One region of the Aliirhizobium cellulosilyticum genome, then DNA from elsewhere that is predicted to be linked to it. Evidence: predicted binding sites of a transcription regulator. Region 1 holds the regulator's gene; the other holds the start of a gene.

Region 1 (9,737 bases):
GCTGGCTCTCGGTCATCTGGATATAGGGCAGGGCGCTGTTTCCGTCGGTGGCCGCGTTGTCGCCATGGAAGGCGTCGAAGGCACCGATGCCATGCTTCAGCGAGTTGCGGAACTGCGCATCGGCGGCAGAATTTCGGCGCGTCGGCGTGGCGTGCTGGTCAAGCTTTGCAAGCCGCAGCAGGACATGCGCGCAGATCTTCCGACGATCGGGCCGTCAACCGTCGAAAATGCGGCGCGGGCAGGCCTGGCCGGTATAGCCGTGGAGGCTGGCAGGGCGCTTGTGCTTGAGGAAGCGGCACTGATCTCGGCGGCGGATGCGGCGGGTATTTTCGTTTGCGGGATCGACCCCACGCTTGAAAACGGAGGGCTTTCATGAGCCGTGTCCTGAAGGTTGGCGTTATCGCAGGCGAGGTATCCGGTGATCTTCTGGGTGGCGATCTGATCACGGCGCTCAAGGCTGCTCATGACGGGCCGGTGGAACTCGTCGGCGTGGGCGGAGATGCGCTGGCGGCGCAGGGTCTGCGTTCGCTTTTCGACTTTTCCGAGCTGTCGATCATGGGCTTGACGCAGGTTCTGTCCAGGTTGCCGAACCTGATCAAGCGCATCAACCAGACGGCAAGTGCGGTAATCGCGGCGAGGCCGGATGTGCTCGTCATCATCGACAGCCCGGACTTTACACATCGCGTGGCGAAGAAGGTGAGGGCGGCACTACCACGGCTGCCGATCGTCAACTATGTCTGCCCGAGCGTGTGGGCATGGAAAGAATATCGAGCCAAGGCAATGCTCGCTTATGTCGATCGCGTGCTTGCAGTCCTGCCGTTCGAACCGGAGGCGATGCAAAGGCTTGGCGGACCGGAGACGATTTTCGTTGGTCATCGTCTGACCAATGATCCGGACCTTCTTGAGGTCCGGCGCCAACGAGCGGCGCGACCGACCAAGGCGGTCAGCGAGAAAAAAACGATCCTGCTTTTGCCCGGCTCCCGGTCCGCGGAAATCAAAAGCCTTTTGCCTGTCTTCGGTGAGGCGGCAAAGGAGTTTTCGGAGCGTAACGGGGCCACGCGTTTTCTGCTGCCGACCGTTCCGCGTCGTGAAGCGCTGGTGCGGGAAATCGCTGCCAGTCTTCCGGTTGCCGTGGAGGTGGTTTCGGGTGCCGAGGCGAAGTGGGGTGCCTTCATCGAGGCCGATACTGCGATGGCAGCCTCCGGTACGGTCATCCTTGAACTTGGTCTTGCGACCGTTCCGGTCGTTTCCGCTTACAAGACGGATTGGCTGATCAAGCTGCTCGCGGGTCGGATCAAGATCTGGACAGGAGCCTTGCCCAACCTCATCGCCGATTATCCCGTCGTGCCAGAGTATATCAACGAGGTGGTTCGACCCGGCAGCCTGTGCCGTTGGTCGGAGCGGCTGTCGAACGATACCGTACAGCGCCGGGCAATGCTGGAAGGATTTGATCTCGCATGGCAGCGGCTGCAGGTGCCGGTTCCTCCGGGCGAGGCGGCCGCGACAGCTGTCCTGGATCTATTGAACCGCAGCTAGCTTCACCGGCTGTTCGTGTGGAGCTGCCGATGAAGGTCTCTTCGTCCAATAAAAAACCCGGTCATACGACCGGGTTTTTTGTTTTTATCCAGATGGCGCTTAGCGCTTCGAAATCGGCAGGTAGTCACGCTTGGCTTCGCCCGTGTAGAGCTGGCGCGGGCGGCCGATACGCTGCTGCGGATCTTCGATCATCTCGGCCCATTGGGCGATCCAGCCGACGGTGCGGGCGAGTGCGAAGAGCACGGTGAACATGGTGGTGGGGAAGCCCATCGCCTTCAGCGTGATACCCGAATAGAAGTCGATGTTCGGATAGAGCTTCTTCTCGATGAAGTATTCGTCCGTGAGCGCGATCTTTTCGAGTTCCATGGCAACCTGCAGGAGCGGGTCGTCCTTGTGACCGAGTTCGGCCAGAACCTCATGCGTGGTCTTCTGCATGATCTTGGCGCGCGGGTCGTAGTTCTTGTAGACGCGGTGACCGAAGCCCATCAGGCGGAACGGATCGTTCTTATCCTTGGCGCGTGCGATGTATTCCGGGATCTTGTCGACCGAACCGATTTCCTGAAGCATGTTGAGCGCTGCTTCGTTGGCACCACCGTGCGCTGGACCCCACAGGCAGGCAATGCCGGCGGCGATACAGGCAAACGGATTTGCACCGGAAGAACCGGCAAGGCGAACCGTCGATGTGGAAGCGTTCTGCTCATGGTCGGCATGCAGAATGAAGATGCGGTCCATGGCACGGGCCAGAACCGGATTCACCTTGTACTCTTCGCAAGGAACGGCAAAGCACATGCGCAGGAAGTTCGACGAATAGTCGAGGTGGTTCTGCGGATATACGAACGGCTGGCCGATATGGTACTTGTAGGCCATGGCCGCTATCGTCGGCATCTTGGCGATCATGCGCAGCGAAGCGACCATGCGCTGGTGCGGATCGGTGATATCGGTCGAGTCATGATAGAAGGCCGACAGAGCGCCGACGCAGCCACACATGACGGCCATCGGATGCGCATCGCGGCGGAAACCGGTGAAGAAGCGGCTCATCTGCTCGTGCACCATGGTGTGGTGCGTCACGCGATGATCGAAGTCCTTCTTCTGAGCTGCGGTCGGCAGTTCCCCGTAAAGAAGCAAATAGCAGGTTTCGAGGAAGTCACCCTGTTCGGCAAGCTGCTCGATCGGATAGCCGCGATGAAGAAGCACGCCTTCGTCGCCGTCGATATAGGTGATTTTCGATTCACACGAAGCGGTCGAGGTAAACCCGGGGTCGTAGGTGAAGGCCCCGGTATGTTTATAGAGCGCGCCGATATCGATAACGTCAGGACCGATCGTACCGGACTTGACCGACAGGTCGACCTTCTTGTCACCGAGAGCGAGAGTTGCGCTTGTTTCCGTCATTCTGATCCTCCAACCGGTTGGCGGCATGACGCCTCAAAAGCGCCATAAGCATTAAGCGTTCCACGTTTAGCTATATGATCCTTTAGCAGATGCCAAGCTGTTCTGACGGCAAATTGTGCAGCGCGATACGATATTGGGCATCGACATTTGACCCTGTGGCCAACCCCTTGTTGCAATCAGAAAATCGGTTCTGGTGGCAAGCCCATATGCGTCAGGTTGACGCACTCAAAAAGAACGCTCAGGTTGTATTTTATGATCGGGGCAGGCTGGTTCAATGCGGGCTGAAGGTTTCGAGAAGATAGATACCAAAACGTTGAGCCGGCGCTCTAATGCTGCTGCCGAGCCGATATCGCATTTTCAACCGGCGCCTGATGATTTGGCCATCAGAACTGCAGCCCATCGATATACTGCAGCGATAGCGCCGGTTTCTTACGGAAGGCGAATTGGTGCGCCATTCGCGGAGGCGCGAGCATTTCTTTCAATTTCGCTCCGCGAGGAGCGCCTCCATGGTCACGGCTTTCTGTTCATGCCTGTTGCAATTGGCATCGGTTCGGCAGTGTGGTTCCTCAGCCCGGTGGAGCCGTTGGCATGGGTGCCGTTCCTTGCTCTTGCCGTGCTGGCGGCTCTGGCGTTGATAACAAGAGATGGTTGCGCGCGTGTCTTTTTCACATTTGCGTGTCTGGGCTTTTGTGGCATGGCGCTGGCCGAGATCGAAGCGTGGCGGCAATCGACGGTCATTCTCGATTCACCGGTAACAACGGATGTCATGGGCGTTGTCGAGCGTAGTGAGGCTGCCGGTCCCGGGCGACTGCGTTATATCGTGGCTGTGCGACAGACAGCAAACCCCATTCTTCGGCGCCCGCCTGTCCGGGTTTCGCTGCTGGCAAGGGCGCAGCATCAGCCGTTTGACAACGGGGCAGCTATTTCCGGACGCGCAAGGCTGTCACCGCCTTCCGGGCCGGCCTTGCCCGGTCTGCACGACTTTGCCTTCTCGGCATATTTCGATGGCATTGGTGCGGTGGGGTATTTCTATAGCGCTCCGCAGCAGGCTGGAGGGTCGGATGTGGCGACCGGCTGGCCACAGCTCGCCTTACGCTGGCTCTTCGATCTGCGCAGGCAGATCGGCAATCGTATTCGCGAGATTGCGCCGGGTGATGCCGGTGCCTTCGCCGCCGCCATTGTCACCGATGAGAGACGGGCAATTTCCGAAGATACAGTCGAGGCGCTACGGGTCTCCGGCCTCGCTCACATCGTTGCCATTTCCGGATTGAATATGGCGCTTGCCGCCGGGATTTTCTTCGTGGGATTGCGTAGCGTCTTTGCTCTTTTCCCTGGCCTCGCACAGGCCCTGCCAATCAAGAAGATTGCCGCCGGCGGGGCGCTTGCAATGGTTACGGCCTATTATCTGGTATCGGGCTTCGGTGTATCCGCCCAGCGCGCCTATATCATGATGGCGGTGATACTTGTTGCCGTGCTTTTGGACCGGCCCTCGATAAGTTTGCGAAATGTAGCCTTGTCTGCGCTGATCATCCTCATCTGGACGCCTTCGGAAATTCTGGGGCCAAGTTTCCAGATGTCGTTTGCTGCCACGGTTGCGCTCGTGGCCGGTTATGCGGCCTGGTCGCGACGCCCTGAAACGGAAGAGCGGGAGCGATTTCCCATCCGTCATCCTCTGGTGACATTGGCTGCCGTTGGCTGGCGCTTTATCGCCGGCATTATCGCGACATCGCTGATTGGTAGTCTTGCGACGACGATGTTTTCCGTCGAGCATTTCCATCGCGTCGCCACCTATGGGCTTGCCGCGAACCTGGCTGCCATGCCGATCATCAGCTTCCTGGTGATGCCGGCCGGGCTTGCTGCGATGTTGTTGATGCCCTTCGGCCTCGATGCTCCCTTCATCGGGATCATGGCCTGGAGCCTCGAATGGGTCATCTTGATCGCGAAGCATGTAGCGGGATGGGGCGGGGACATTGTCGTCGGAGAACAGCACCCCTGGTTTTTGCCGCTTGGGGTCTGCGGTTTTCTGCTACTGACGCTCCTCAGGACACGGCTTCGCTATTCGGGCTTACCTTTCCTGTTTACCGCTGCGGCCCTGTTCTGGGTGGGGGTGCAACACGCCCAATCAAGTCTTCTCATCGCTGAAGATGGGAACCTCGTTGCTTATCGAGATGCAGAACGTGCTGCCGCCAACAGGAAACGTCCCTCCGAGTTCGTCTATGGGCAGTGGATGTATGCGCGACAGCTTCCAGTGCTGGCTATGCCGGAGATGTTGGAAAGTGAAATTCTAAAAAATATGCCGGGTTCTTCCAGTGAAAGACTTCCGGAACACGTTCTGATCGAAGCGCAGCGACTGATGAAGGAGGCAGGGAGTGTCAGATTCTCATGTCAGCTCAAGGCCTGGTGCGCATTCATGTCACCGGAAGGTGTTTTGGTCGTTGTTGTTGATGATGGCCGTTATGCCGGAGCGGCTTGCGACGTTGCCGGCCTTGTTATCGCGCCGCGTGCGCGTTTCCATTCCTGTCGGTCTGGTACCCCGATGCTGAGCGGCGCCAGCCTGCGCAAGACAGGGTCAATTGAAATCGATCTTTCCGGGGCGGCGGCAGCCGGAAAATGGAGTGTCACGACAGCAATGGCTGGCACGGTTCGCCCATGGACCATTCATCGCCAATACGACTGGCGACGCAATCTCTATGACCCGTATCTGCCGGAATGGATTTCCAAACCAAAATCGAGTGGCCGTCTTGAGGCGCAGTTTGCTGTCTCAGATCAAGCAGGAACGGATTATCGATCAGAAGCGCCAACTGATGTTGGCAACAATTCCGGTGTCAGTGATAACGGCGAATGAGGCCGACGAGCCTGCCCTGGACCTTGACCCGATCCGGTGGAAAAATTCGTGTCTCGTAAGCCGGGTTTGCCGCTTCCAGCGCAATCGAGCCACCCTTGCGGCGGAAGCGCTTGAGTGTGGCCTCTTCATCATCCACGAGTGCAACGACGATATCGCCCGGATTGGCGGTGTTGCCGTTGCGAATGATGACGGTGTCGCCATCCAGAATTCCGGCCTCGATCATCGAGTCGCCCTTGACTTCAAGCGCATAATGCTCGCCGGATCCCAACATCTCTACGGGGACGGAAATGTCGTGGGTATTATTCTGAATTGCCGAGATCGGTACGCCGGCGGCGATGCGGCCCATGACCGGCACGCTTGCAGACGCGCTGTCATTGGCGGAGACAGGCGGGGCAGCAGGCGTCGCCGGCTTCTTGCCAAGGCTTCCCTCGATCACGCTCGGTGAAAAACCGCGTTTCGGCTGCAGCGTGGGAACATAGGCTTCGGGAAGCTTGATGACCTCGAGTGCGCGCGCTCTGTTGGGGAGACGGCGAATGAAACCGCGCTCTTCAAGTGCCGTGATGAGCCGATGGATGCCCGACTTCGACGCAAGGTCGAGAGCGTCCTTCATTTCATCGAAAGACGGAGGTACGCCCGACTCCTTCATCCGTTCGTGAATGAACAAAAGCAGTTCCTGTTGCTTGCGAGTCAGCATGTGAGGCGCACCTTCAGATTTGAAACAAATGCAGAACGAACACTATATGTTCCATATGTGTTCCGCAAGTCCTTAAATTTTCGTGACAATATAATCAGTTTCTTGGATGCCGAATGACGTTCTCAGTCGGAATCTACTTGCGCTCCCCGGCGGTCTGCCCAATCTACGCCTAGCGGATCAGAAGTCTGGGGGACATGTGTGACTGCTAGGAATATCGATCATCTCGTTTTGCCTGTTGGAAATCTCGGCAAGGCACGCGAGCGGCTGTCGTCTTTGGGTTTCACTGTCGCGCCTGACGGCGTGCATCCCTTCGGTACGGCCAATGCCTGTGTTTTTTTTGAAGACGGTACCTATCTGGAGCCACTGGCTGTTGCGGACAGGCGCAAGGCGGGGGCTCATGCCAAGAAAGGCAATGTCTTTGTCGAGCGCGATCTGGCTTATCGCGGTCGCCGCGGACGTGAAGGCTTGTCGGCCATCGTGGTCTCCAGTGAAGACGCGTCGAACGATCATCGGCATTATGTCGCGGCCGGAATTTCCGGCGGTGAGCCCCTCGAATTCGGCAGAGCTGTAAAGTCTCCGGACGGTGACGAGGTCGAAGCTCGTTTCCAGCTTGCTTTTGCCGCGATGGATGGTGCGGCTGATTTCTTTACTTTCTCCTGCCAGCGGCTGGTATCTTTCCCTCAGGATATGGCTGAATTGCGTATCCATGCCAATTCGGTTGCCGGTTTGAAGGAAGTCATTTTGGCAAGTGATGATCCGCATGCTTCGGTTGCCTTTTTTGACAATGTGCTGCGAGCGCCGGGTATCGAAGTTGAAGGTGGACTGGTGTTCCAGGCTGAAACGGGAGCCGTGCGCGTTCTCAGGCGCGAGCAAATTGCGCATGACTTCGGTCTTCCTATCGAAGGGGTGGCAGCCGGGTTGGTAGGGGAGGCCGTGATCTTTCGCAGTCTTGATCTGGCCGTGACAGAGATCATCCTTGCTGCTAATGACGTCGCATTCATTCGCCGGGATGGTCGCGTTCTCGTGTCGCCGTCGCCCGGCCAAGGCGTTTTGTTCGGCTTCGAGGAATAGTAGAATGGCAGTCTCCCCCAATTCAGAAGTTTCGGTCGGCGAAGGCGACAAAAAGGTCGTATTCTCCAATGCAGGCCGGCTTTCGCTGATCGCGGGGCCTTGCCAGATGGAAAGCCGTGATCATGCCTTCATGATCGCCGGCACGATGAGCGAGCTCTGCGGCAAGCTCGGCATCGGGCTGGTCTACAAGTCCTCCTTTGACAAGGCCAACCGTACGTCGATCTCCGGCAAGCGCGGCATCGGACTTGAAAATGCGATGGAGATTTTTGCCGACCTGAAGAAGGAATTCGGCTTCCCGGTCCTGAGCGACATCCATACGGAAGAGCAGTGCGGGCTTGTTGCGCCAACCGTCGACATCCTGCAGATCCCGGCCTTTCTGTCGCGTCAGACCGATCTTCTGGTCGCAGCCGCCAAGACCGGCCGGGCGATCAACGTCAAGAAAGGCCAGTTCCTGGCCCCCTGGGACATGAAGAACGTCCAGGCGAAATTTACCGAGAGCGGTAATCCTAACGTGATGCTGTGCGAACGCGGCGCCTCCTTCGGTTACAACACGCTCGTCTCCGACATGCGTTCGTTGCCGATCATGGCTTCGCTCGGATCGCCGGTGATCTTTGACGCCACGCACTCGGTGCAGCAGCCGGGCGGGCAGGGTGGCTCCAGCGGTGGCCAGCGCGAATTCGTTGAAACGCTGGCGCGTGCGGCCGTCGCAGTGGGTATTGCCGGTGTATTCATCGAAACCCATGAAGATCCGGACAACGCCCCGTCGGATGGTCCGAACATGGTGCATCTGAAAGACATGCCTCGGCTTCTGGAAAAGCTGATGGCTTTCGATGCGGTGGCCAAGGCTGCCTGAACTTCAAAAAAGCGCTTGAGCGTTGTCAAAGCGCAGAAAGCGCCAACACTGTAATTGGCGTGTCATTGAACGTGATACATTTTCAATGACTGCATGGACTTAACTCTGAGGAGAGACCCTTGACTGCTATTACCGATATTATCGCTCGCGAGATCCTCGATAGCCGTGGCAACCCGACCGTCGAAGTTGACGTCTATCTGGAAGACGGCTCGATGGGCCGCGCCGCTGTTCCGTCGGGCGCATCGACGGGTGCCCACGAAGCTGTCGAATTGCGCGATGGCGGCAAGCGCTTTGGCGGCAAGGGTGTCGAGAAGGCCGTTGAAGCGGTCAATACGGAAATCTTCGATGCCATCGGCGGTTTCGATGCCGAAAGCCAGATCCATATCGACAAGACGATGATCGCGCTCGACGGCACGCCGAACAAGTCGCGTCTCGGCGCAAACGCCATTCTCGGCGTGTCGCTGGCCGTTGCCAAGGCTGCCGCCGAATCGGCTGGCCTGCCGCTTTACCGTTATGTCGGCGGCGCTGGCGCACATGTTCTGCCGGTTCCGATGATGAACATCATCAATGGCGGCGCACATGCCGACAACCCGATCGATTTCCAGGAATTCATGATCATGCCGGTCGGCGCCGAAACGCTGAAGGATGCCGTGCGGGTTGGTTCGGAAATCTTCCACGTCCTGAAGAAGGAACTGGGCGCACAGGGTCATAACACCAACGTTGGTGACGAAGGCGGCTTTGCGCCGGGTCTGAAGAGTGCGCCGGAAGCCCTTGATTTCATCGTCAAGTCGATCGAAAAGGCCGGCTACAAGCCGGGTGAAGACGTATTCCTCGGCCTCGATTGCGCCTCGACCGAATTCTTCAAGGATGGCAATTACGTTCTAGAAGGTGAAGGCCGCACGCTGGAATCGGCTGCCATGGCTGAATACCTGGCCGAACTTGCTGGCAAGTATCCGATCATCTCGATCGAAGACGGCATGGCCGAAGACGACTGGGAAGGCTGGAAGATCCTGACCGACAAGATCGGCTCCAAGGTTCAGCTGGTCGGCGACGATCTGTTCGTCACCAATTCCGCCCGCCTGCGCGACGGTATCAAGATGGGCGTTGCCAACTCCATCCTGGTCAAGGTCAACCAGATCGGCTCGCTGACGGAAACGCTCGATGCCGTCGAGACTGCCCACAAGGCTGCATACACCGCCGTCATGTCGCACCGCTCGGGTGAAACGGAAGATTCGACGATTGCCGATCTCGCCGTTGCCACCAATTGCGGTCAGATCAAGACCGGTTCGCTTTCGCGTTCGGACCGTCTGGCCAAGTACAATCAGCTGATCCGTATCGAGGAAATGCTC
Region 2 (9,737 bases), on a different contig from region 1:
TTGGCTGGAAGGGGTGATGTTCCAGCCGATTTAGGCAGGATCAGGCGGCCTTCCTGGCTGCCGTAGTCTTGCGGGGTGTCTCCGCCTTTGCCTTGGCAGTCGCTGTCGATTTGGCAGTCTTCGGAACCTTGACGGGGACGGGAGCAAACTGCGCAATCTCGTCGACCAGCAGGCGTGCATTGTCCTGAGCCTTGGCAAGATTGCTGACGGCTTCCGGATCGAGCGCATCGATCAGGGTGCCGGCGTCGAACATGTCACGATAGGCTGCGCGTTCGATCAGCGGAGTTGCCAGCACATGGACGCCCTGTTGTGCCAGCATGCCCTTCACGGCAAGCAGCGCCCGTGTGGTGATGATCGAACTGACCCGGGTAAGCGCCACCGAATGCGCGATATGGATGTCGCATTCGCTTTTGAGCTTCTTCAGGATATCGAGCACCTGTGCGCCTCCCGCGGCATCCAGTGCGCACCCCTGAACCGGCACGAAAACGTGGTCGGAAAGCCCCAGCCCCTTGGCGAGCAACGGTGTGACGCCGCCGGGCAGGTCCACCACCACATAATCGTTACGTTTCTTCAGGTCCTTGATCGTCTTTTCGATATTGTCGGCGTCGATATCGGCGATGATCGAGAATTTCGGCACCTTCGCCATCCGCACCATCCAGCGGGAAACCCACTGCTGCGGATCAGCGTCCAGCATGGCAACGCGAAAACCTCGCTTTGCCAACTCCCCGGCCACAACAAGCGCCATCGTGGTCTTGCCGGCGCCGCCTTTCGTATTCGCAAATGTAATCACTGGCATTCACAACCCTCCGGTTCATATGAACACCACAGAGGAAAGCCATGTTTCTTGGCCTGTTCTTATCCGCTTCCGTCGTGATGATTTGCGGATGCTTGACGAATAAGCTTGCGCCGCGCTGGTGAAGGAAGCGCGGCGCTGGAGATCAGGTACATCAGCGCACGCGCATGCCGGCCTGCTCATCGAAATGCAGCGGCTTGTCGAACTTCTGCAGCGGGGCTTCGGGGATTGAACCGATCGTCATGCCATGGGGCCAATCGGGTGGGCAAATGGCGATGTAGCGCGCATAGCCGCCCACGCCGCCGCCGAATTTCGGATACCCGATCGCGACGAGTGCGCCCGTTTCCGGCACCTTGTCCAGATTGGCGACGCCCTCCGCCTGGGCATATCCGTTGTGCATCAGCCAGTATTCGCCTTCCAGATTGGGCGTCGTGTCGGTGTCGAGTGGTTCATGCCCGTGAAACAGGATCTTGCGCTCGTTATGCAGGAATTTCAGTGCCTCCAGCCCCACGCCCGGGAATGGACGAGCTGTCGAAAGAGCCGGATCGGGCCATGTTTTCGACCAGCCGGAGCGGACGAAGACCACCGAACCTTCCGGTATCAGGCCATGTTTCGCCTCGAAATCGGTGATATCGGAGACCTGCAGATGATAACCGGCATCCGTATTCACCTTGTCCTCGATGTTGATGACCACCAGCGGCCGTATGGCATAGGTCGCAGGCAGCTCATCGATCGCCGCATATTCTGGTGCCCAATGCGCCGGAGGATCGAGTTGAGTGCCGAGCTGGTCGGTCGTCAGATTGTAGGTGGAAGCGGCAAAGCCGTGTTTTTCGAAGGTAAAGGTTTCGCCCTTCTTGGCATAACCCTCAAGATCGGTGCCGGCGGCGGCTTGGCCGAAGCTCGGTTTGCCGAAACCGGCCCAGACCGGAATGTTCGGCGTGATCGTATGGGTCAGATCGACGTATTTGGCGCCTTTCAGGCTGTCATTATAAACTTTCCACAAGCCTTGTTCCTCCGCCAGGGCGGGTGAAAAGGACAGGGCGGCAAGCAATATCGGGAGGATCGTCTTATGCGGAAAAATCTGCATGCTGTATTCCTTCGTGAAAGAGATCAGCCAGCTTTTGGCGGGTCGCAGAAAGCACCCGCCGGGATTTCATCGCAAAGAATGTGAGCCGGCAACAGATGTTATGCCGAAGGGACGACAGAAGCCGAAAAAATCCTGCCCAACATGATGCCGGCGCCGCACAGATGTGCTGCGCCGCTGTTTTGACTGGCAAGGGGCCGATTAGGCCCATTCACCCTTGCGCATAACCGGAACCTTGGAGCCGTCCGGCCGGATGCCGTCGATATCGACCTTGTCGGAACCGATCATCCAGTCGATATGGATGAGCGAGGAATTGCCGCCCTGCGCGTTGATCTCATCAGGCGTCAACGAAGCGCCGTTGAGGAAACATTTCGAGTAGCACTGGCCGAGCGCGATGTGGCACGAGGCATTTTCGTCGAACAGCGTGTTGTAGAAAAGGATGCCGCTTGCCGAGATCGGCGACGAATGCGGCACCAGTGCCACTTCGCCGAGCCGGCGTGCACCTTTATCCGTATCCAGCACCTTGTTCAACACTTCCTCGCCCTTCGAAGCTTTCGCCTCGACAATGCGGCCGCCTTCGAACCGCACCCGGATATTGTCGATCAGCGTACCTTGATGCGAGAGCGGCTTGGTGCTCGATACATGGCCCTCAACCTTAAGCGCATGCGGCGTGGTGAAGACTTCTTCGGTCGGGATATTCGGGTTGCAGGTAATCCCGTTCTTCGCCGTGGACGCGCCGCCATGCCATTCATGGCCATCTGCCAGGCCAACGGTCAGGTCGGTGCCGGGACCGGTGAAATGCAGCGCCGCAAAACGCTCACCATTCAGCCAGGTCGAACGCTTCCTAAGGTTTGCATTATGCTCCGCCCAGGCTGCTACCGGATCTGCGACGTTGACGCGCGAGGCGGCGAAGATCGCTTCAGCCAGCTTGGCAACGGCAGCATCTTCCGGCAGATCCGGAAAAACCTGACGTGCCCAAGAGGGATTGGGATAGGAAACGATGTTCCAGTTGATGTCGAAATTGGCGATCTTTTCGAGTGCCGGCTTGTAGGCGATGGAATTGGCCTTGTTGGCGCGGGCAACTTTGGCCGGATCTTGCCCGGAAAGCAGCATCGGATTGTCGCCGGCGATTGCAAGCCGCGCGGCACCGTTCTCATAAGCCTTGGCCATGCCCTCGTAGAGCCAGCCGGAGGCCTTGTCGAAGCTGGCATCAGGTGCATGCTGATAACGAGCCAGCGTCGTTTCCTCGTCGGAATAGAAGGCCGAAACGATGCCCGCACCTGCCATATAGGCGTGTTTGGTGATGAACCGAACTAGCGGCAGCGCGGCGATCGGCGCGGTGATGACGAGGTCCTGCCCCTTTTCCAACCCAAGCCCCACCTTCACTGCGACTTCGCCAAGCTTCTCAAGCTTGATCGGATCGATGGATGTCTGGATGTTCGGGACGATGGTCATGGCTCAGCCTCTCGATTATTCGTGTGAGGCTAGACTTAGAGAGCTTTGGGGCAAAATTGAAGTCTTGGACATGCGGTCGTCAGGCAATCAGCGGAGCGGCGATCGCCTTCAACGCCTCTTTCGCATCGGCGGGCACTAGGCGTATCTGCAGCCCGCGCTGCCCACCGTTGATGAAGATGTAGGGCTCGTCCAGTGCGGTGATTTCGATCGCCGTCGGTACGAGCTTCTTCTGGCCAAGCGGGCTGATGCCGCCGACATGGTAACCCGTCAAGCGTTCCGCATCGGCCGGCTTCATCATATGGGCGGATTTTCCGCCAAAGGCCGAGGCGAGCTTTTTCATCGACACTTCATGATCGGACGGCACCACGACACAGATAGGCTTGCCATCAAGTTCGGCCATCAGTGTCTTCAACACGCGTTTCGGCTCTTCCCCGATCGCCTCCGCCGCCTGCAATCCGATCCGGTCGGCATTGGGATCATAGTCGTAGGAAACGATCGTATAGGCGATTTTCAGCTTGTCGAGGGTTTGGGTTGCGCGTGTGGTCTTCGACATTCTCAGGCGCCCGGAAAAGCGTTTTCGTAAATCTCGGGCTTGAAGCCGATCAGCAGCTTTCCATCCGCTTCCAGCACCGGCCGCTTGATCATCGACGGCTGCGCCAGCATCAACTCGATCGCCTTTGCCTGATCGATATTCTGGCGATCGGCCTCACCGAGTTTCTTGAAGGTCGTGCCGGCGCGGTTCAGCACCGTTTCCCATCCGGCTTTATCGACCCATGCTTGCAAATGGTCGCGATCGATACCCGAGGCCTTGTAGTCGTGGAATGCATAGCTCACACCCTTCTGGTCCAGCCATGTCCGCGCCTTCTTCATCGTGTCGCAGTTCTTGATGCCGTAGATGGTGATCGCCATTTCGCCGTCCTTTTGTCCCCTTTGCCCGCATCACGCGATGCCGGACTGGTCAGCGAAGCGATAACAACACCACATCGCAGAATGCAAGCCAATGAGGCAGATCAAATAGTGGCATGCCAAGTTCGCATGGCTGATCTGTGCGCGTATGCGTTGTGAAGATGAAGTCTTGGGCGCATATATTAGCCGACAGAAAAGGAGTTGATGTCATGTACGCCCAGAACAAAAACCGTGGTAGCCGTATCAGCCGCGCCTTCGCAATTTTCGGCGCTGCAGTTTCTGCTTCGGCTGCCGTTGAAAACCATCGTCGTCCGAAGAATAGCGATCTGACCATTCTCGGTATCGATCCCAAGGCTTTCGACCGCATCGGCTAATTGCCTAATATCACCTCGTTTCTCGCGGGCCGTCATTTCGCATGGCGGCCTTTGTTGTGAGAGCGGGGTTTCGGTCGCCGCCGGTGATTGGTTCATCCAAAAGCGATAATTGGCTTGCCGGCCTGGCATATGGTGGAGCGTCGGCGTTAAAACGCCAGCATCCAAATGGCTCATGGCGTGTTTCGCCCTTGTGGCTGTAGACAAGCGCAAATTCGCGCGCCTGCCATGTAAATGATTTCCCAATATTCAGAACCTCCTTGCGCCCGTAGCCATAGATGATGGTAACGTGAGGTGAAGGTGTGCGAAATGCCTGGCGTGGCAGGTTATGCCGGCTGAGCGCGCCATGAAGCATCCGCACGAATGCCTGAATATCGGTATTCCTCGCCGCACTTGTCAGCGCCAGATGCCGTCCGCCTCCGTAGATAGCACATGCGTCCAAAGTCACTGTAAGCGGGCATGCCCTGATCGATCCGATTGCAGTTTCGATCCGGGGAATGAGATCGTAGGGCGGCTTGTCAAATTCGTCCATCAACAGCAGGCTCACATGCAGCAAATGCGCCGGGTGACGTTGGCGGTTGGTGCGACCATGCGCATGCTCGCAAGCCGCCTTGTATATCTCCTCGGCCAAGGAGGGCGGCGGTTTCAGTACGAAAAAGAGTTCACTTCTCCACCGAGGCGCGAAGTGCGGTTGTCCGGATCGGTTTTTCCCAGGAACATTGCCTGTCAGCGGCAGGCATGGCTGGTGGTACGGCAACTCTGCACCTCCCATTATTCATCAACGCGGGATCATGCGGATGACGCAGTATAAGAGAATTCAATTGACAATAAAGAACAAAAAGAGAACGTAGGCAAGCGATCTAGGCGATCACAAATCTTCTGGTGCAAGAAACGGGTTGATTGCCTGTTCATGACATAGGATTCTGACAGGGGAAATCACACGAACGGAGTGAGCTCATGTCCGGACATCGATATGCGATCTTCGAAACCGCTGGCGGCTTCTGCGGCATTGCGTGGAATGTTGCCGGTATCACCCGTTTTCAGCTACCGACAAGCAGCGAGTTGTCGACCGAGAACCTTCTCCTGCGCCGGATCGGTGACGGTCAAAAATCGCCACCGCCCGTGGAGATTGGAGAGACGATCGCGCTGGTGAAACGGTATTTCGCTGGCGAGCGGATTGATTTCTCCGAGATCCGCCTCGATCTTGAAGGCCAGGATGAGGTCTTCAGGAATATCTATGCCGCAGCCCGCCGCATCGGCTGGGGTCATACGAGCACCTATGGCACGATCGCCAAGGAACTCGGCCTTGGGCCGGAGGCTGCGCGTGATGTTGGCCAGGCCATGGCGAAAAATCCGGTGGCGCTGATCATACCTTGCCACCGGGTACTGGCCGCCGGCGGCAAGCTCGGCGGTTTTTCAGCCCCTGGTGGATCGACCTCGAAACAGCGTATGCTCGAGCTTGAGGGTGTGCGTTTCACGCCGCCGGAGCCGGCACAGCAATCCCTCTTTTGAACTTTTGCCGACGCTCAGTGCGCCAGAAGAAGCTTGTACCCCGTGAAGGCGACGATCAGCACAGAAGCACCGATCATCGCAATCTTGCCAAGACGCTTCTCGATGAAGTGGCGAATGCCCTCGCCGTAGCGGCGCAACAGCCAAGCCAGGAGGAAGAAGCGTGCTCCGCGCGTGACGAGCGCCGACATGATGAATAGCCAGATGTTTACATGCACCGCACCGGAAAGGATCGTCACCACCTTGATAGGCGGCAGATGCGCAAAACCGGAGGTCACCAGCATCAGCAGGATCGTCTCGAAAGTGATGCCGGCCCTCAGCTCGTTGAAAGTATCGAGCTTGCCCCAGAATTCGAGGATCGGCATGGCAATGGCATCGAAGGCAAATGAACCGATCCACCAGCCCGCAATACCGCCGAGAACCGAGAAGACCGTCGCGATCAGCGCATAACGCCATGCACGCTCCGGCCGGGCCAGCGCCATGGGCAGGAAAAGCACGTCCGCCGGCACGAGAAAGATCGAGCTTTCGACAAAGGCGATGACCGCAAGCCAGACTTCCGCGGATTTGCGCGCACTGAGCGCCATCGTCCAGTCATAGAGGCGTTTGAGCATTGTGAAATCCAGAGCTTGGGGGGAAATCCGAAGGTGATGAAAGATACCGTGGGAGAGCTCGGTTGTTTGTCTGCCCTATCGATCCACAGATGCGGCTGAAGCGCAACCCTACACCGTGAAGCTGATCGTTACCTGAACGGTCTTTCTTTTGGGAATTTGGCGACAAGCCAAGCTCGTCTCGGCATCCAACTGCCTGAAATTATCGCCTTCATTCGGAAACCGCGAGGCAAGATAGATGATCGGCACGCCATGTCTTCATAGCGCGCCGACAATATTTCAATCTCTTATTCCCACTCGATCGTGCCGGGCGGCTTGCTCGTCACGTCGTAGACGACGCGGTTGATGCCGCGGACCTCGTTGATGATGCGGGTTGCCGCGCGGCCGAGGAAGTTCATGTCGTAGGGATAGAAATCCGCCGTCATGCCGTCGACCGAGGTGACGGCGCGCAGTGCGCAGACGAAATCATAGGTGCGATAGTCGCCCATGACACCGACGGTCTGCACCGGCAGCAGTACGGCAAAAGCCTGCCAGATCGTGTCGTAGAGACCGGCCTTGCGGATTTCGTCGAGATAGATCGCATCTGCCTTGCGCAGGATGTCGAGCTTCTCCTTGGTCACGCCGCCCGGGCAGCGGATGGCGAGGCCCGGACCCGGGAAGGGGTGGCGACCGATGAAGCTCTCCGGCAGGCCGAGTTCGCGGCCAAGGGCGCGGACTTCGTCCTTGAACAGTTCGCGCAGCGGTTCGACGAGCTGCATGTTCATGCGCTCGGGCAGGCCGCCGACATTGTGGTGGCTCTTGATCGTCACCGAAGGGCCGCCCGAGAAGGAAACGCTTTCGATGACGTCCGGGTAGAGCGTGCCCTGCGCGAGGAAGCGCGGTTCGCCCTTGCCATCGGCTGCGATCTTGGCTGCTTCCGCTTCGAACACTTCGATGAACAGGCGGCCGATCGTCTTGCGCTTCACTTCCGGGTCGTTTTCGCCGGCAAGCTGGGTCAGGAACATGTCGGATGCATCAACAGCCACGAGCGGGATGTTGTAATGGTCGCGGAACATGCCGACGACCTGTTCGGTCTCGCCCTGACGCATTAGGCCGTGATCGACATAGATGCAGGTCAGCTGGTCGCCGATCGCCTCATGGATGAGGATCGCCGCGACCGACGAGTCCACGCCGCCGGACAGGCCGCAGATGACGCGCTCATTGCCAACCTGATCCTTGATCTTGCGGATCATTTCGGCGCGGTAGGCAGCCATGGTCCAGTCGGACTTCAGGCCGACGATCTTGTGCACGAAGTTGGAAAGCAGCTTGGCGCCATCCGGTGTATGTACCACTTCTGGGTGGAACATGGTCGTATAATAGTGGCGGCTCTCGTCGGCAGCGATGGCGAACGGAGCGTTCTCGGAGGTCGCGATGACCTCGAAACCTTCCGGCAGTTTCGTCACGCGGTCGCCGTGGCTCATCCAGACCGGGTAACGACCGCCCTGTTCCCAGAAACCGTCGAACAGCGGGCTGGCCTTTTTCACTTCCACATCGGCGCGGCCGAATTCGGCGGCATGGCCACCTTCAACGACACCGCCGAGCTGGGTGCAGAGCGTCTGCTGGCCGTAGCAGATGCCGAGGATCGGCACGCCGCTGTCAAATACCGCCTGCGGTGCACGCGGGCTGCCTTCGGTGGTAACCGAAGCCGGGCCGCCGGAGAAGATCACGCCCTTGGGGGAGAGCCTGTCGAAAGCTTCGGCGGCGTTCTGGAAGGGATGGATTTCGCAATAGACACCCGCTTCGCGGATGCGGCGCGCAATCAGCTGCGTCACCTGGCTGCCGAAATCGATGATGAGGATGCTGTCGGGATGAGCTATCTGGGTCATGGCGAGCCTTTAATGAAGAACCCCGATTTTTGCAACTGCTCAGAAAGCCAAATTGCCGCTTTCTAGGGCGTTTCCTAGTCTGTCGATGACGCCAGCCAGCTTCTCGTCGATGACATGCAGATATTCAGTCCAGTTATCGACATGCTTCAGCTCCGCCTTCCCGTCGGAAATCCCGCGCAAACCGATCAGCGGAATACCGAACAACTGGCAGCAGCGCATGATGGCGAAGGTTTCCATGTCCACCATGTCTGCAGCGATCAGATCGTAGGCAGCGCCAGAGACGATATTGCCGCCGGTGGAAAGCGCAGCCTCGGGCACGCCTGGAATGCGAAGTGGCAGCGGCATGATCGCCGGATGGTCGAGAAAGGGTGTGCAACCTTTCTCGAAACCGAGCGGCGAGGCGTCCATGTCGCGATAGGCAACGGAGGAGGCCTGATAGACTTCCGTTTGTTCCAGCGTCCGGGAGCCGGCCGAACCGAGCGACACGATCAGATCCGGCATTTCGTTTTTCGCCTGCAGCTTCGTCAGCGCGTGCGACAGCACGATCGCGGCCTCGATCGGACCGACGCCGGTCATCAGCGGTTTGATGCGAGACTTGAGGTGCGGCCCATATTCGGCGTCGACGGCCATGACGAATAGCACCACATGCCGGCCGAGCCGTGTCAGTTCGAAACTCATTCCACCACGTCCTGACGATCGCGGATGACCATCATCGACGTGGTCATGGAGGCGATCAGTTTTGCCGGCCCGTCGCCGATCGCATAGGCACGGCCATCGGCCACAATGATCGTCGATCCGGGCTTGGTGACCTCGCCACGGAAAAGGAAACGCTCGCCGCGACCGGGCGAAAGCAGGTTGACCTTGAACTCGATCGTCAGAAGCGAAACTTCCGGCGCAATCACCGTATAGGCGGCATAGGTACAGGCAGTCTCCAGTGGTGCGGAAATCACCCCGCCATGCAGGAAACCGTGCTGCTGGGTAAGCTTCTCATCGAAAGGAAGCTCGATCTCCACCATGCCCTGCTGGATGCGCGTCAGTTCCGCGCCAAGCATCTCCATGGCGTTCTGCTTGGCGAAACTGCGCCGTATGCGTTCGTGAAAGTCGCCTGGATCGGTAATCTTCATGGTCTGCCCTTGGTGTCGCGGC

What was found. Region 1 encodes LexA, which represses DNA repair genes until DNA is damaged. Its sites were predicted from a motif close to TGTTCNNNNTGTGTTCNG; they were not measured.
Positions count from the first base shown of each region.
Region 2: a site for LexA is predicted at 5,440-5,457, ahead of GGE33_RS13170 (2'-5' RNA ligase family protein). Genes of this name have one in related genera too.

Region 1 covers NZ_JACIGW010000001.1:1,205,563-1,215,299, forward strand. The annotation lists gene GGE33_RS05645 (LpxI family protein) at 1-376, shown strand, start outside; gene lpxB (lipid-A-disaccharide synthase) at 373-1,536, shown strand; gene gltA (citrate synthase) at 1,636-2,925, opposite strand; gene GGE33_RS05660 (ComEC/Rec2 family competence protein) at 3,452-5,770, shown strand; gene lexA (transcriptional repressor LexA) at 5,751-6,464, opposite strand; gene GGE33_RS05670 (VOC family protein) at 6,663-7,535, shown strand; gene kdsA (3-deoxy-8-phosphooctulonate synthase) at 7,540-8,388, shown strand; gene eno (phosphopyruvate hydratase) at 8,508-9,737, shown strand, end outside.
Region 2 covers NZ_JACIGW010000002.1:906,086-915,822, reverse strand. The annotation lists gene GGE33_RS13200 (ParA family protein) at 41-796, opposite strand; gene GGE33_RS13195 (cyclase family protein) at 948-1,880, opposite strand; gene GGE33_RS13190 (aminopeptidase) at 2,079-3,332, opposite strand; gene ybaK (Cys-tRNA(Pro) deacylase) at 3,412-3,885, opposite strand; gene GGE33_RS13180 (ArsC family reductase) at 3,888-4,241, opposite strand; gene GGE33_RS13175 (hypothetical protein) at 4,448-4,612, shown strand; gene GGE33_RS13170 (2'-5' RNA ligase family protein) at 4,623-5,240, opposite strand; gene GGE33_RS13165 (methylated-DNA--[protein]-cysteine S-methyltransferase) at 5,567-6,121, shown strand; gene GGE33_RS13160 (YqaA family protein) at 6,136-6,729, opposite strand; gene guaA (glutamine-hydrolyzing GMP synthase) at 7,014-8,591, opposite strand; gene GGE33_RS13150 (5'-methylthioadenosine/S-adenosylhomocysteine nucleosidase) at 8,631-9,269, opposite strand; gene GGE33_RS13145 (PaaI family thioesterase) at 9,266-9,715, opposite strand.